3 regions of the Pseudoalteromonas sp. SANK 73390 genome follow, and region 3 is predicted to be linked to each of the others. Evidence: predicted binding sites of a transcription regulator. Region 3 holds the regulator's gene; each other region holds the start of a gene.
What was found. Region 3 encodes MetJ, which represses methionine synthesis genes. Its sites were predicted from a motif close to TAGACGTCTAGACGTCTA; they were not measured.
Positions count from the first base shown of each region.

Region 1: a site for MetJ is predicted at 2,031-2,048, ahead of SANK73390_RS16570 (homoserine O-succinyltransferase). Genes of this name have one in related genera too.
Region 2: a site for MetJ is predicted at 2,928-2,945, ahead of SANK73390_RS20600 (methylenetetrahydrofolate reductase). Genes of this name have one in related genera too.

Region 1 is NZ_ARPN01000118.1:32,477-36,949, reverse strand. Features, by position in the region: gene SANK73390_RS16580 (polysaccharide deacetylase family protein) at 1-799, opposite strand, end outside; gene SANK73390_RS16575 (tellurite resistance TerB family protein) at 1,318-1,710, shown strand; gene SANK73390_RS16570 (homoserine O-succinyltransferase) at 2,111-3,058, shown strand; gene SANK73390_RS16565 (homocysteine S-methyltransferase family protein) at 3,048-4,103, shown strand; gene metH (methionine synthase) at 4,113-4,473, shown strand, end outside.
Region 2 is NZ_ARPN01000188.1:24,873-29,345, forward strand. Features, by position in the region: gene SANK73390_RS20595 (M16 family metallopeptidase) at 1-2,721, opposite strand, end outside; gene SANK73390_RS20600 (methylenetetrahydrofolate reductase) at 2,989-3,945, shown strand; gene SANK73390_RS20605 (hypothetical protein) at 4,010-4,273, opposite strand.
Region 3 is NZ_ARPN01000128.1:38,160-42,632, reverse strand. Features, by position in the region: gene rpsC (30S ribosomal protein S3) at 1-332, shown strand, start outside; gene rplP (50S ribosomal protein L16) at 345-758, shown strand; gene rpmC (50S ribosomal protein L29) at 758-949, shown strand; gene rpsQ (30S ribosomal protein S17) at 949-1,206, shown strand; gene SANK73390_RS17745 (hypothetical protein) at 1,778-2,074, shown strand; gene metJ (met regulon transcriptional regulator MetJ) at 2,399-2,719, opposite strand; gene metB (cystathionine gamma-synthase) at 3,008-4,231, shown strand; gene metL (bifunctional aspartate kinase/homoserine dehydrogenase II) at 4,236-4,473, shown strand, end outside.

The DNA of each region.
Region 1 (4,473 bases), on a different contig from region 3:
TCATAGTCCCTAATTGAGATAGTACATCATCTTTTAACCAGGCCTGTATGCCATGTTCCGCAGAGTATAATTCTGCATTTACGTGTCGCGTTCCGTGGTGTCCGATTTCGTGACCTTGTTTGACCAGCTCTATCATTTGCTGCTTATCTAAGTCAGAATAGAAGCTTGCATAAAATGTGAACTTGGCATTGTATTTATCAAATAACCATAAATGATTGTACAATGTAGGCAGTGCACCACCGTCATCGAAAGATAGGTTTATCTGTTTAGGCCATACATACGCCTGATTATGATGGAAGTTATCAACAGATTTTTGTAGTGGAGCAAAATTAAAATGATGTTCAGGTGCAGCCATCTTCACTTCATCAAAAGCCCATTCATTTAGTTTACCATCGGCATCAAATAAACGACGAATACCTACTTGTTTTAGTATTTGGGCGGTTAACTGCTCTTTGTTTTTAAGTTGGTACAGTGATACTACGTCGCATAGTCTTTTTTTTAATTCTGCTTCTTTTAAATGATCTTCTGTGGCACTCAGGTAGCTATGAACTGCAGGCAAGTTTTCTTCAGTAATACATTCAAATTTAGCGTTTTTAAACTGTGACAAGCTAATCTTGTTAGATGCGTCTAGGTTACCTTGACTCAATACTATTTCAGCTAAAGCAGTGCTTTTGAGATTAACACTTGTTTGTACCGTACTATTTTCCCTGATTGATGTTTGTTCTTCGACTTGTTTACTTTCACTGCCACAACCAGTTAGCAGCATACTCATGATTGCACAATAAACATTTAGCTTCATGAAATTTCCCTTATATGAATTAAAACGGTAAAGGGTACAAGGTTTAAAGTTTGGAGTAAATACAGGTACAAAAATGCAACATAATTAAAATAGAAATTTATCATTTTAAATTGAACTATTTGCTTTTATTCGAGTGCGAGGCAATGGTCAAGCTATGGCAAAATGACTTAAAGTTACTAATTAAGCCAACATGACAATGTTCTAAGCAGCTTAGTTGGCTGCGCTTTACCAACTCTTAATTGATATCGTCACTGTGTTGAAATATATGACTATTAAATTGGTAAACTAAAGAACACAAATTACTAACCAACTAACGAACAAACAAGCTTTATCGTATTGCGCGCTATGGTTTGTGATTAACAGAAAACTTTTAAACAATATGTGGATAGGTTATTTAGGTTTGGGTCATGATGAGAGTTTTTAATGTGACATTTAGCAATTTGTCTAATATGGTAGTACAGTGCGATGGTGATTTAGTCGTATGTACATCGTTTACTAAATTCAAGGAGTAAGGAATTATGAAATTTGAACAACTACTTAACCACTTTGATAGTGGCATTTGTGTTGAACAGCTACAAAAAGAGTCTCTTCTCGACTTAGCACTATTATTTGTTGCTATTGATGGCTCAGTGTCTGACTCGGAATTAAATGTGGTCAGAGAGTGGGCGGCGACGCTTAAATGGAACTCGGCGGTCAGTATGGATAATTATATTACCGATATGACTGGTAAATGTGTTCATGCGGTTAAAACAGCAGATGTTGAAGCGTTCATTCAACATCGGGTGAAGTATATTATTGATCGGCCAATGCGAGAATTAGCATTAAAAATTGTACAAGAAGTTATCGACGCAGATGGAAAATTAGATGCAAGTGAAAAGTCAGCAATGGAGTTTTTGGAAGAGCAAGTGTAGGTTATAACTTGTTGTTCCTTTTCATTACGACTTGTTAAGTATTTTTATTACAATGGGTTAGATAACTACTCTGTCGAATTTTAGTCGAGTTATTACGACGGTTTTTGTGTGCTCAAAATCTCATCATGTGTTAATTGTTTTCCTTCAAATCTAACTGCCTCCAGTTATAACTCATATCAACTCAACAACAAATATTGAGCGACACTCTATCAACCTCTAGAATTTCAATTTATAAGTTATATGACTATGCATTGTGCAAACAACTTGGTTTCACAACGAACAAGATTTACTGGAAATGAAGTTGATTAACTCGGTCCATTCAGACGTCTAAACATCTAGAGGTTGATATTTTTAGAATTCCATTCATAATGTCAGCTAAATTAAGGATGGGGAGTGAAGTATGCCAATTACAGTAAAAGACGAATTGCCAGCAATTGTGCACTTGCGTCAAGAAAATGTGTTCGTGATGCCAAAAAGCCGCGCAAAAACCCAAGAGATCCGCCCAATGCGTTTGGCTATTTTAAATTTAATGCCAAACAAGGTGGAAACTGAGGTGCAGTTTATTCGTTTATTGGCAAACTCTCCGCTACAAGTGAATGTTGATTTGTTGCGCTTAGATACGCATAGAAGTTCTGATAACTCCGGACAACATTTAGATATGTTTTATCGTTACTTCTCAGATGTAAAAGAGCAAAATTACGATGCGCTTATAATTACCGGTGCTCCACTTGCGCACCTTGAGTACGATGAAGTAATTTACTGGCAAGAGCTAAAAGAGTTTTTTGATTGGGCAGAGCACCATGTCACCTCAACTTTATTTTCATGTTGGGCTGCACATGCGGGGCTTTATCATCATCATGGACTTAAACGAACGCTGATGAAAAATAAGTTATGTGGCGTTTTTAAACATCAGTGTCATTTCGAGCATGGCGCCTTGACTCGGGGTTTTGATGACGAATTTTTGGTTCCCCATTCGCGCTATGGGCATATCGACCCTACGCAAATTGCGGAAAATAAAAATCTAGTAACACTGGCTGGATCGCAAACGGTGGGGGCTTACTTAGTTAAAAATGTTTCAGGTAGCCAAGTGTATTTAACTGGGCACCCAGAATATGATGCTGATACACTACTAAAAGAGTACCAGCGTGATGTTGCTAAAAATGCGGATGCACCTAAACCTAAACATTATTTTCCAAATGATGATACCTCGCAAAAACCAGCTAAAACGTGGCAAAGCCACGCCTTTTTGTTATTCTCCAATTGGTTAAACTATTATGTTTACCAGACAACGCCCTATGATATTAACCTCGTTAGCCACGATGTAAGGACTAACAATTATGCCGAATAAACGTACAGCCTTAACTGAGGCGTTAAAACAACGTATTTTAATTCTTGATGGTGCAATGGGTACCATGATCCAAGAATATAAACTTGAAGAGCAAGACTACCGAGGTAAACGGTTCAAAGATTGGCATGTACTTATCAAAGGGAATAATGATTTACTCAGTTTGACTAAACCAGAAGTGATTGAAAAAATTCACCGAGATTTCTTACAAGCCGGTGCTGATATCATTGAAACCAATACATTTAATGCAACTACAATTTCAATGGAAGATTATGATATGGCCAGTGTCAGTAAGGAAATTAACCTTGCTTCTGCTACACTAGCTAGAGCGCTTTGTGACGAATTTACGGCGCAAAACCCAGCCAAGCCGCGTTTCGTAGCGGGTGTGTTAGGACCTACTTCTAAAACGTGCTCTATTTCTCCAGATGTGAATGACCCAGGTTATCGTAATGTAACATTCGACCAACTTGTTAAAGCTTATGTAGAATCTACTTTGGCATTGATGGAAGGGGGCGTTGATCTTATTTTAATCGAAACGATATTTGATACGCTAAATGCAAAAGCAGCTTCATTTGCGGTGGAAGAAGCGTTCGAGCAAGCTGGTAGAACATTACCTGTGATGATATCAGGCACGATTACAGATGCTTCAGGGCGTACATTGTCAGGTCAAACAACCGAAGCTTTCTATAATTCTATTCGACACATTAAACCGCTTTCAATTGGCTTGAACTGTGCGCTTGGACCTGACTTGTTGCGCCAGTACGTGGTTGAGTTATCACGGGTGTGTGAAACTTTTACTTCCGTTCACCCAAATGCGGGTTTGCCAAATGAATTTGGTGAGTATGATTTAGAAGCACCTGAAATGGCAAAAGAAATCATTGATTGGGGCAAAGAAGGGTTGATTAACATTGTTGGGGGGTGCTGTGGCACAACGCCCGCTCACATTAAAGCATTTGCAGATGGCTTGGCACAAATTGCTCCTCGACAATTACCTGAGCTTGAAGTGCGTATGCGCTTAGCTGGGCTTGAAGCTTGTAACTTGAATTAGGAAGTAATTATGACGCAACAATCTATAGCCATATTTACCAACGTTGGTGAGCGGACTAATGTGACCGGCTCTGCGCGTTTTAAGCGCCTAATTTTAGAAGAAGAATACGAAAAAGCCTTAGATGTCGCACGCGATCAGGTAGAAAATGGTGCACAGATAATTGACATCAACATGGATGAAGCCATGTTAGATTCAAAAGCCGCGATGGTGAAGTTTTTGAATTTGATTGCCTCTGAGCCTGATATTTCTCGAGTACCTATCATGGTTGACTCATCCAAATGGGAAGTAATTGAGGCTGGTCTGAAATGTATCCAAGGTAAAGCCATTGTTAACTCTATCTCTCTTAAAGAAGGTGAAGAACCCTTTATTC
Region 2 (4,473 bases), on a different contig from region 3:
GCGTTGCTGCATGTCTTTGCCATCGCCAGTCACAAACACATATTGGATATTTTCTGTTTGCAAGTTTTCACGAATAACGCGATTAACGTCTTGCACACTTAAACTTCCAAGTTGCGCGCGAACATACTCAACAAAATTATCAATATCATAGAATTGACTATCCAATGCGTACCCTAATTGACGGTCTTGGCTGGCAACTAATTGCGCCACATAATTACTTAAGAAATTACGAGTTGCATTAAAATCCTCTTCACTCATGCCTTTTTCTATCAGCTTATCAAGTTCAAATAGTGCAACACGGGTGGCAAAGTGTGCGTCATTGTTAGAGCGCAGCGGACGCAACCATACTTGGAATATTTGTTCAGAACGGCCTAAGTTCGCATCTGGTTTGGTTTGGAACATACCACGTGGGAAATATTCAATGTAAGCGTAATCACCATAGTTCATACCGCGTACTTCTCGAATTCGCTGATATAAGAAACTATTCGAATTTCTGTGCTCGCCAAAATAAGAGCGCACCAACCACAATGCCGTCCAATCTTTACTACTACGAATCGTGTCGATTGGAAAACCAAACGATACCGCTGTTGATTTGGCACTCTTTTCGACGATTGTGGCATGATGACCCACAAGTTCAGGCGCATCTGGAATCGTTAAGCGTGCTTCGTCACCTTTTGGTAGCTTAGTTAAATCAGCCAATAGCTGCATTTTTACCTTCTCAGGTATTGCACCTGTTATACCCACATTTAATCTCGCTTGAGTAAAGTGTGTTGCATAAAATGCTTTTACATCTTCAAGAGTTAAAGACTCAAGATCAGACAAATCACCTAGGTTATAACTTTCATATGGATGGCCTTGGTAAAGCTTGTGATACAACACTTCTTTACCTAGCTCTTCATCATTAGAAGCCTTTAGGCTTGATTTGATGTTATCTACCATTTCTTTTTTCAGGCGTTTAAAGTCATCTTCTCTAAATCCTGGATTCAAAAGCTGGTCGCTTAACAGAGCATACCACTGCTGAGTATTATCTTTATGTACTCGGCCACGCAAAGACAACATTTCTTTGTCTATTTGATAATCAAAAGAACCTGCAATTGGGTAAAGTGCTTTTTGAATTTCTTTATACGCTTTATTTTGTGAACCACCATTAGCTATCATCGCCGCAGTCATCGCAGCCAATCCTTTTTTACCTTCAGGGTCTGCAGCAGCACCGGTATAAAACAGTAAATTTATATCTACAAGCGGTGAGCTATTACTTTTATCTAATACATTAAAATGGCGCTCTGTAGGTTGCTGAGCTTTATCAACTAAAGCTTGCAACGAGACTTCTTCATCAAATCCTGGTACTGACTCAAGTGCAGACATTGTCACCGTTGTACGGCCTGAATCAACAAAGTATTGATTGGCAACATTTTGAATATCTTGCGCAGTAATTGCATCAGCCGAGGCATACAGCTGGTTAACTACTTCAGGGTCTCGCTCAAAATGCATGTATTGCGCCAGTGTTGATGCAATGGCTTGGGATGAATCTAACCCATTAATAAAGCTATATTTGCGATTAGACTTAAGTGCTGTAAGCTTGTCACTATCAACCAATTGTGTGCGCGCTTGTGCGTAAGTTTGGTTAATCGCATCACGCACTGTGGCAAGGTCTTGCTCATCATCAACTTTTACAAATACGTGTAATAAACCAGGGTCTTTTGTTTCTGGATTATAAGTAAACATTTGACTGGCAATTTGTTTTTCTACCACTAGCTGCTGGTAAAGCTCAGAGGTTTGTGAAAAGTACAAATCAGAAATCAAATCAAGCGCGGCGCGGTCTTTTTTCTCTGGCTCAAATGTTGTGCCCTTGTATGAAACCAACAACCAATGACCCGGTAAACCTTCACTTTGTTTATGTACATACTTTGCAGCTGCTTGCTTTGGCTCTTGGGGAATATCCGCAACATAGTCGCCCTTTTCCCAGTTACCCCAATGTTTTTTTACCATTTCCATGGTGGTTTTTGGGTCTACATCACCCACAATCACCAAAGAAACATACTCAGGATTATAAAAGCGCTCAAAGAAGGTTTGCCCATAGCTCATTTGCTCAGGCATGGCTTCAATATCTTCAAAAAAGCCCATAGTTGTATGTTTATAAGTGTGCTTTTCAAAGGCTTCATTGCGTACCGCACTTAACATTTGTCGAATTGGGTTAGCATTATTTTTTAAATACTCCCCTTTTACTGTCAGTGCTTCGGTACGAAATTGTGCTTCGGTATAGCTCAGGTTTTGAAAAATATCAGCTTCAATTTCCAGTACTTTATCTAGATGCTGCTTAGAAAAGCTAAGATAATAGTTGGTATAGTCATTTGTTGTGTATGCACGATTATCTACGCCTGAGTTTTTCAAAATATCTGCGTATACGTCTTGTGGATACTTTTCAGAACCCTTAAACATCATATGTTCAAAAAAGTGTGCAAAGCCTGTTCGACCGGCTTCCACTTCATTTCTAGAGCCCACAGATACAGGTATTTGTACAGACACAACATCAGGGTAATCTGTTTTAACTACCATCACACGCAAGCCATTGTCTAGCTCTTCAAGTAAGTAATCTTGAGAAAATACTTTATTACTCGTTTGGGCTTGCACTGAGTTGTTGGTTTGCTTTGCACTATTACTAACGCAACCAGTTAGGGCCAGAGTGACCGCAAGACCCGTTGCCAATAATTTAAATGTCATAATATTCCCTGAATTTATTATCAATTATTACGCCATTACCACTGACAGGCGTTTTTTATTATCTACATTATGCAATATTTTTAATTCTCGGCGACACCTCTGAACCAAATTAACTGTAAACAAATATGTTAAGCGTCAATTTTAAAGCAATATCAACTTGAAAAAAATTCATACCTATTGAATATCTTTCACTAAAAAAATCTATCTAGACGTCTAAATGGCTGCTATATTAAACTTATTGAAATGAACTGAGCTTAAACGAGAGTCATGGCGTTATCACTACAAGAGAAAATATTAGACCCTAAACAAGGGGTATACCTCATTGGCACAACGCCACCAAAAGTGGGTACCGATGAAAGCAAACTTGAAAGTATTGCGACCAAACTGCTCAATCGTTTACATGAAATTGAGTACGATGGTGTGGTTGTTTATGACATTCAAGACGAAAGCAGTCGAACTCAAGCTCCACGACCTTTTCCGTTTAAACACACGGTTGATCCATGTGAGTATTCTCAGCTAATTCGCAAACTCTCACATTTAGATGTGATCACCTACAAAAGCGTGGCACAACGTGAGGCGAGTGAATTCAGTGATTGGCTGAGTAATACAAAGCAGCAATATAATTTGAAAAATTTAGTTTTGGTTGGCAGCCCCTCTGCTAGTGGTGATATTAAACTCAGTCTATCTGATGCTTATAAAGCCCTCGCGGCACATCAAGATGAATTTTTTCTCGGTGGAGTGACCATTGCGGAGCGCCATGCAAGCAAACGCAACGAACATGATAGGTTATTAGAAAAAACCAACCAAGGCTGTGAGTTTTTTATTTCTCAAGCCGTTTATAACGCCCAAGCAACGGTAGACTTAATTACCAGCTATGCACGGTCGTGTCGCCAGCAAGGGCTCAAACCTCAGCGTATTATTTTAACGTTTTCACCCTGCGGCGGACAAAAAACCTTAGAGTTTATGCAGTGGTTGGGCATATCAGTACCAGAAGCAACACAATGGCGTATTTTAGATGCGGATAATTCACTGAGTGAATCAATTAGAGTTTGCCGTGAAAACTTAGACCAAATTCTAAAAAACTGTGCTCATTTAGATGTACCACTGGGCTTAAATATTGAAAGTTTAACCAACCGCAAAGAAGAAATTGACGCGTCAATCAACTTATATCGATTGCTTAAAGCCACCATGGAGTTAAAATTAGCAGAACAACAAATTGCCTAATTCGCGCGCAGTCAAGTAAACTCAGCTTGGTTAAAAAAGTACGCAACAGCCGTGCTTTTGCCAATCAGCGAAAAGGGTATAACAGGGGCTTAGGTGGCATTTCTTTAAGATTAGAGCAATGTATTAGCCAAAACGCCACGGCGGCCAAAATACCTATATTTAAAGTCAGTAAAAACCAAAAGAAAGAGCAAACAAACCACAGCTTTTGCTGCCGCTGTTTTAATTGCTCAACTTCGTGATATACCCCATACGCTAAAAACAACTGAACAAGCACCATAAAAATGGTACCAACGATATAATACGGCGACATTTCTGTAGCAAACCCCATTAATAACTCCTTTATTTAATGGCTACCCAAATAACGGCTCAAAACTGAGCCGGTTAAATTAGCATACCTATGTTTGCGTACAAAATACCAACAACAAAGCTCGACAAATATAAACAAAATACTTACATTCAATACACTTCAAATATCCTCAAACAACAGTGTTATTATGACTTTAATACTATTTTTAAAAATTGATAACG
Region 3 (4,473 bases):
TTGAGCGTCGTGTTATGTTCCGTCGCGCTATGAAGCGTTCGGTACAAAATGCAATGCGCATTGGTGCTAAAGGTATCAAAGTTGAAGTAAGCGGTCGTCTTGGCGGCGCTGAAATCGCACGTTCTGAATGGTATCGTGAAGGTCGTGTACCTCTACATACTTTACGTGCAGATATCGATTATGCAACTTCTGAAGCGTTAACCACTTACGGTATCATTGGTGTTAAAGTTTGGATCTTCAAAGGCGAAGTAATTGGTGGTTTACCACTAGTTCAAGAGCAAGAGAAGCCATCTAAGCGTGCGCCGAAGAAAGCCAAAAAAAGTGCTAAGTAAGAGGTAGCGATAATGTTACAGCCAAAACGTACAAAATTCCGTAAAGTGCATAAAGGCCGCAACCGTGGTCTTGCTAACAACGGTAACAAAGTAAGCTTCGGTTCTTTCGGCTTGAAAGCTACAGGTCGTGGCCGTATGACTGCTCGTCAAATCGAAGCAGCTCGTCGTGCTATGACACGTCACGTAAAGCGTCAAGGTAAAATCTGGATCCGTGTATTCCCAGATAAGCCAATCACTGAAAAGCCGCTTGAAGTTCGTATGGGTAAAGGTAAAGGCTCTGTTGAGTACTGGGTTGCTGAAATCCAGCCAGGCAAAGTACTTTATGAGATGGAAGGTGTTTCTGAAGAGCTTGCTCGTGAAGCATTCAACCTTGCTGCTCGTAAATTACCTTTCAAAACAACATTTGTAACTCGGACGGTAATGTGATGAAAGCTAGCGAACTGAAAGACAAAAGCGTAGAAGAGCTAAATGCTGAACTTCTTGAGCTACTACGTGAGCAGTTCAACCTGCGCATGCAAGTAAGCACAGGTCAGCTAGCTCAAACTCACGAGCTGAAAAAAGTACGTCGCAGTATTGCGCGTGTTAAAACGGTTATCAACCAGAAGGCAGGTGCATAATGAGCGATAAGATCCGTACTCTTCAAGGTCGTGTACTAAGCGACAAGATGGACAAATCTATCGTTGTTGCTATCGAACGTCAGGTTAAACACCCGATCTACGGTAAATTCATCAAGCGTACAACTAAGTTGCACGCTCATGATGAAAGCAACACAGCTAAAGCAGGCGATACAGTTACTATTAGTGAATGTGCGCCAATTTCTAAGAATAAATCTTGGACTTTAGTTGATGTGATTTCACGTCCTAAGCAAGCTTAATTTTAGTTTTATACTAATTTAAACTTTGTTTTAAAAAAGCCCTGACCTTTGGTTGGGGCTTTTTGTGTTTGGGACGTTTATCTTATCAGTATAAACACATATGCACTTGCACCATGGTTACAGCAGATGATTTTATAAACCATTGATTTGTCATCAGGTGCTGTATCTACCTAGTAATACTATTACATTAATTGTATCAATCAAATTGACCAATTTTATCTAGTCTCTCAAACATAAGTTCTTTACCTTCTAACTTTCAGTGATGAATGTATTCCAGGTTATTCTATATGAGTAATTTTTAACGCAGTTAATGGGTCATTTAGCTCGCTAGAATGATCAATGTGTTAATAAATTAGTATAAACATCCTGTTGGATAAAAAAACAACAGCAAGCCGTTTTAGATTTTACGAGAAATCGAAGTAACGGATTGAGTTATAATAGGAACTCAGCTATGGTTGAACCATCAAAAAATAAATTTATAGTGAGTTAATCCTCAGGTTCATTAGCTATTTTCATTAAAGCAGCAGCAATCTAGTACTTATTTCAAAACAGTCACAGAAGGAATATAACCATGAAGGATATGGTAGTAAAATCGACAGTCGCAACAATTCAAAGCGGTGCGGCTAAAGCCGATGGTAAATTTTGGATAACTGAAAATGATATTAACTTTGAACCTTTCAATAAAGGTTTTGGACTAGGACCTTATAAATTTGATAGGAGTGCGCTGTCTAAGGTTGATAAATGTGTTGGCAAAGGGGCGGGGCTTCTTCCTATAACAACCGATGCAATTGAAATTTCATTAAATGATGGTAACACTTATCAATTTATTATCTCTAATTCTGATGAATGGGTAACTTTACTGAGTTAATAATTAGCTAATCGGATAGCTGGAGGTCGTTAACCTCCAGCCCCACGCCACCGAACATGCGCTTTTTAATAGCTGGAAGTGCAATGGGCTTTGAGTTTTTACCAACTAGAGTCTAGCAATCGCAGAGAGTCCATATACGGTATTATTTAAACTTATAGTGCCTATAAAATCAAATACGCTTATCAGGCACCAAAAGCCATTTTTATGCTTTAGGTTGATACAGCTGCCTTTTTTTGTCAAAGCGAAGAGCTAAAAGTATTCTTAGAAGAGTCAATAATATTGTAGGCTCTAGTAGTCAGTACTAAAGCCTTATTAATAGAAGAGTTACTCTTCGTCAATAATGGGCACTTCTAAGCCCATACCTTCCATAATTTTACGTACTTCTTCAGGCACTTTTTCTGGGTTATCTTTGCGTAAGTCTTCATCACTCGGCAGTGGTTGGCCAGTAAATGCATGCAAAAAAGCCTCACATAATAGCTCACTATTGGTTGCGTGTCGTAAGTTATTAACTTGGCGGCGCGTACGTTCATCAGTGAGTACTTTTAGCACGTTTAGCGGGATAGAAACGGTAATTTTTTTTACTTGTTCAGATTTTTTACCATGTTCAGCATAAGGGTGAATATACTCACCATTCCATTTAGCCATAATGTTTTTGTTGCCTCAGTGTTGGGAATGCTAATAAGACTGAATTCGTAAACTTAACATGTGAACTCCATGATATAAACTAACCTTGATAAGTGTACCGATGATAGTTTATTCAAAAATGCAGTTTTATTAGCAATACAATTAAATTAAGTGGCGAAATTTTATCGGTTTAAAAAAGATAGTCAAATACTAGTTGATTAGCCATATAGAAGTATAAATGCTTTGACTTCTACTTTTTAATCATCTAACCTTTTAGACGTCTAAACATCCAATTATCTAGGTGATGATATGAGCCAAAGTAAAAAGTCGACCATAGCAGTACGTTACGGTATTGAAGCCGATAAGCATCATGGTGCAGTTGTACCGCCTCTTTATTTATCAACAACGTATTCGTTTGCTGATTTTGATACTAAGCGTGCATATGATTATGGTCGCAGTGGCAATCCAAACCGCGATACGTTAGCTCAAACTCTTGCACAACTAGAAGGAGGTGCTAGGGGTATTATCACTGCAACAGGTATGTCAGCAGTGCATTTGGTAACACAATTACTAAATTATGACGACACTTTAGTCATACCGCATGATTGTTATGGTGGAAGCTATCGTTTATTCACGTCTTTGCAAAAGCGAGGGCTATTAAAGTTAGTTGTGTTGGATCTCACACAAAAACAAAGTTATGAGAAAATTCTAACAATAAAGCCTAAGTTAGTTTGGATAGAAACCCCAAGTAACCCTATTTTAAGATTGACTGATATCGCTGCTGTTGCAAATGCAGCAAAAGAAGTCGGGGCCTTGGTTGCCGCTGACAATACATTTTTATCACCTGCGCTGCAAAACCCCATTAAGTTTGGTGTAGATATTGTTGTGCATTCTACTACCAAATATATTAATGGTCATTCTGATGTTGTCGGTGGAGCTGTGATAGCTAATACAGCCGAGCTTGGTGAAGAGTTAGCATGGTGGGCAAATAATATAGGTATTACAGGCGCGCCATTTGATAGCTACTTAACCCTGCGAGGCTTACGAACATTAAATGTGCGTTTGAAGCAGCATCAAGAGAATGCGCTAATAGTTGCTCAATATCTTGAACAGTCGCCTTATGTGAGCCAAGTTTATTATCCCGGTTTAGAGTCTCATCCACAGCATGCGCTTGCTAAGCAACAGCAAGAAGGTTTTGGCGGTATGGTAAGCTTTGATATCAAAGGTGGCTTAAAAGACTCAGCAGCGTTTCTGACGAACCTTAAGCAGTTTTCATTGGCTGAATCGTTAGGCGGGGTGGAGAGTTTAATTTGCCATCCAGCAACAATGACCCATGCTGGGATGGAACCCCAAGCCCGCCTTGATGCGGGCGTAGGCGATACTTTGATACGCATTTCTGTTGGTATTGAAGATGTGCAAGACTTATTAGATGATTTGGAGCAATCATTTAAAAAAGTGCAACAGGGTAATGCAAATGCCTCAGATGATGCAAAATCTTTTAAATTAACGCCGGCTCATACGGCTTTGTGGTAAAACAATGGCAAAAGTAGTACATAAATTTGGTGGTTCAAGTTTAAGCAGTGCTGAGCGTTATCAAGCAGTGGCACAAATTGTATTGAGTCATTGTCGAGCAGGTGATTGTGTAGTGGTATCGGCTGCGGGTAAAACGACGAATACTTTGGTAAAGTTATGGCAAAGCTATCAGCAAGATGACAACCAAGGCTTTAGTGATATTCTTTTACAATTAGAAAATCATCAAGCTGAGCTTATTAAAG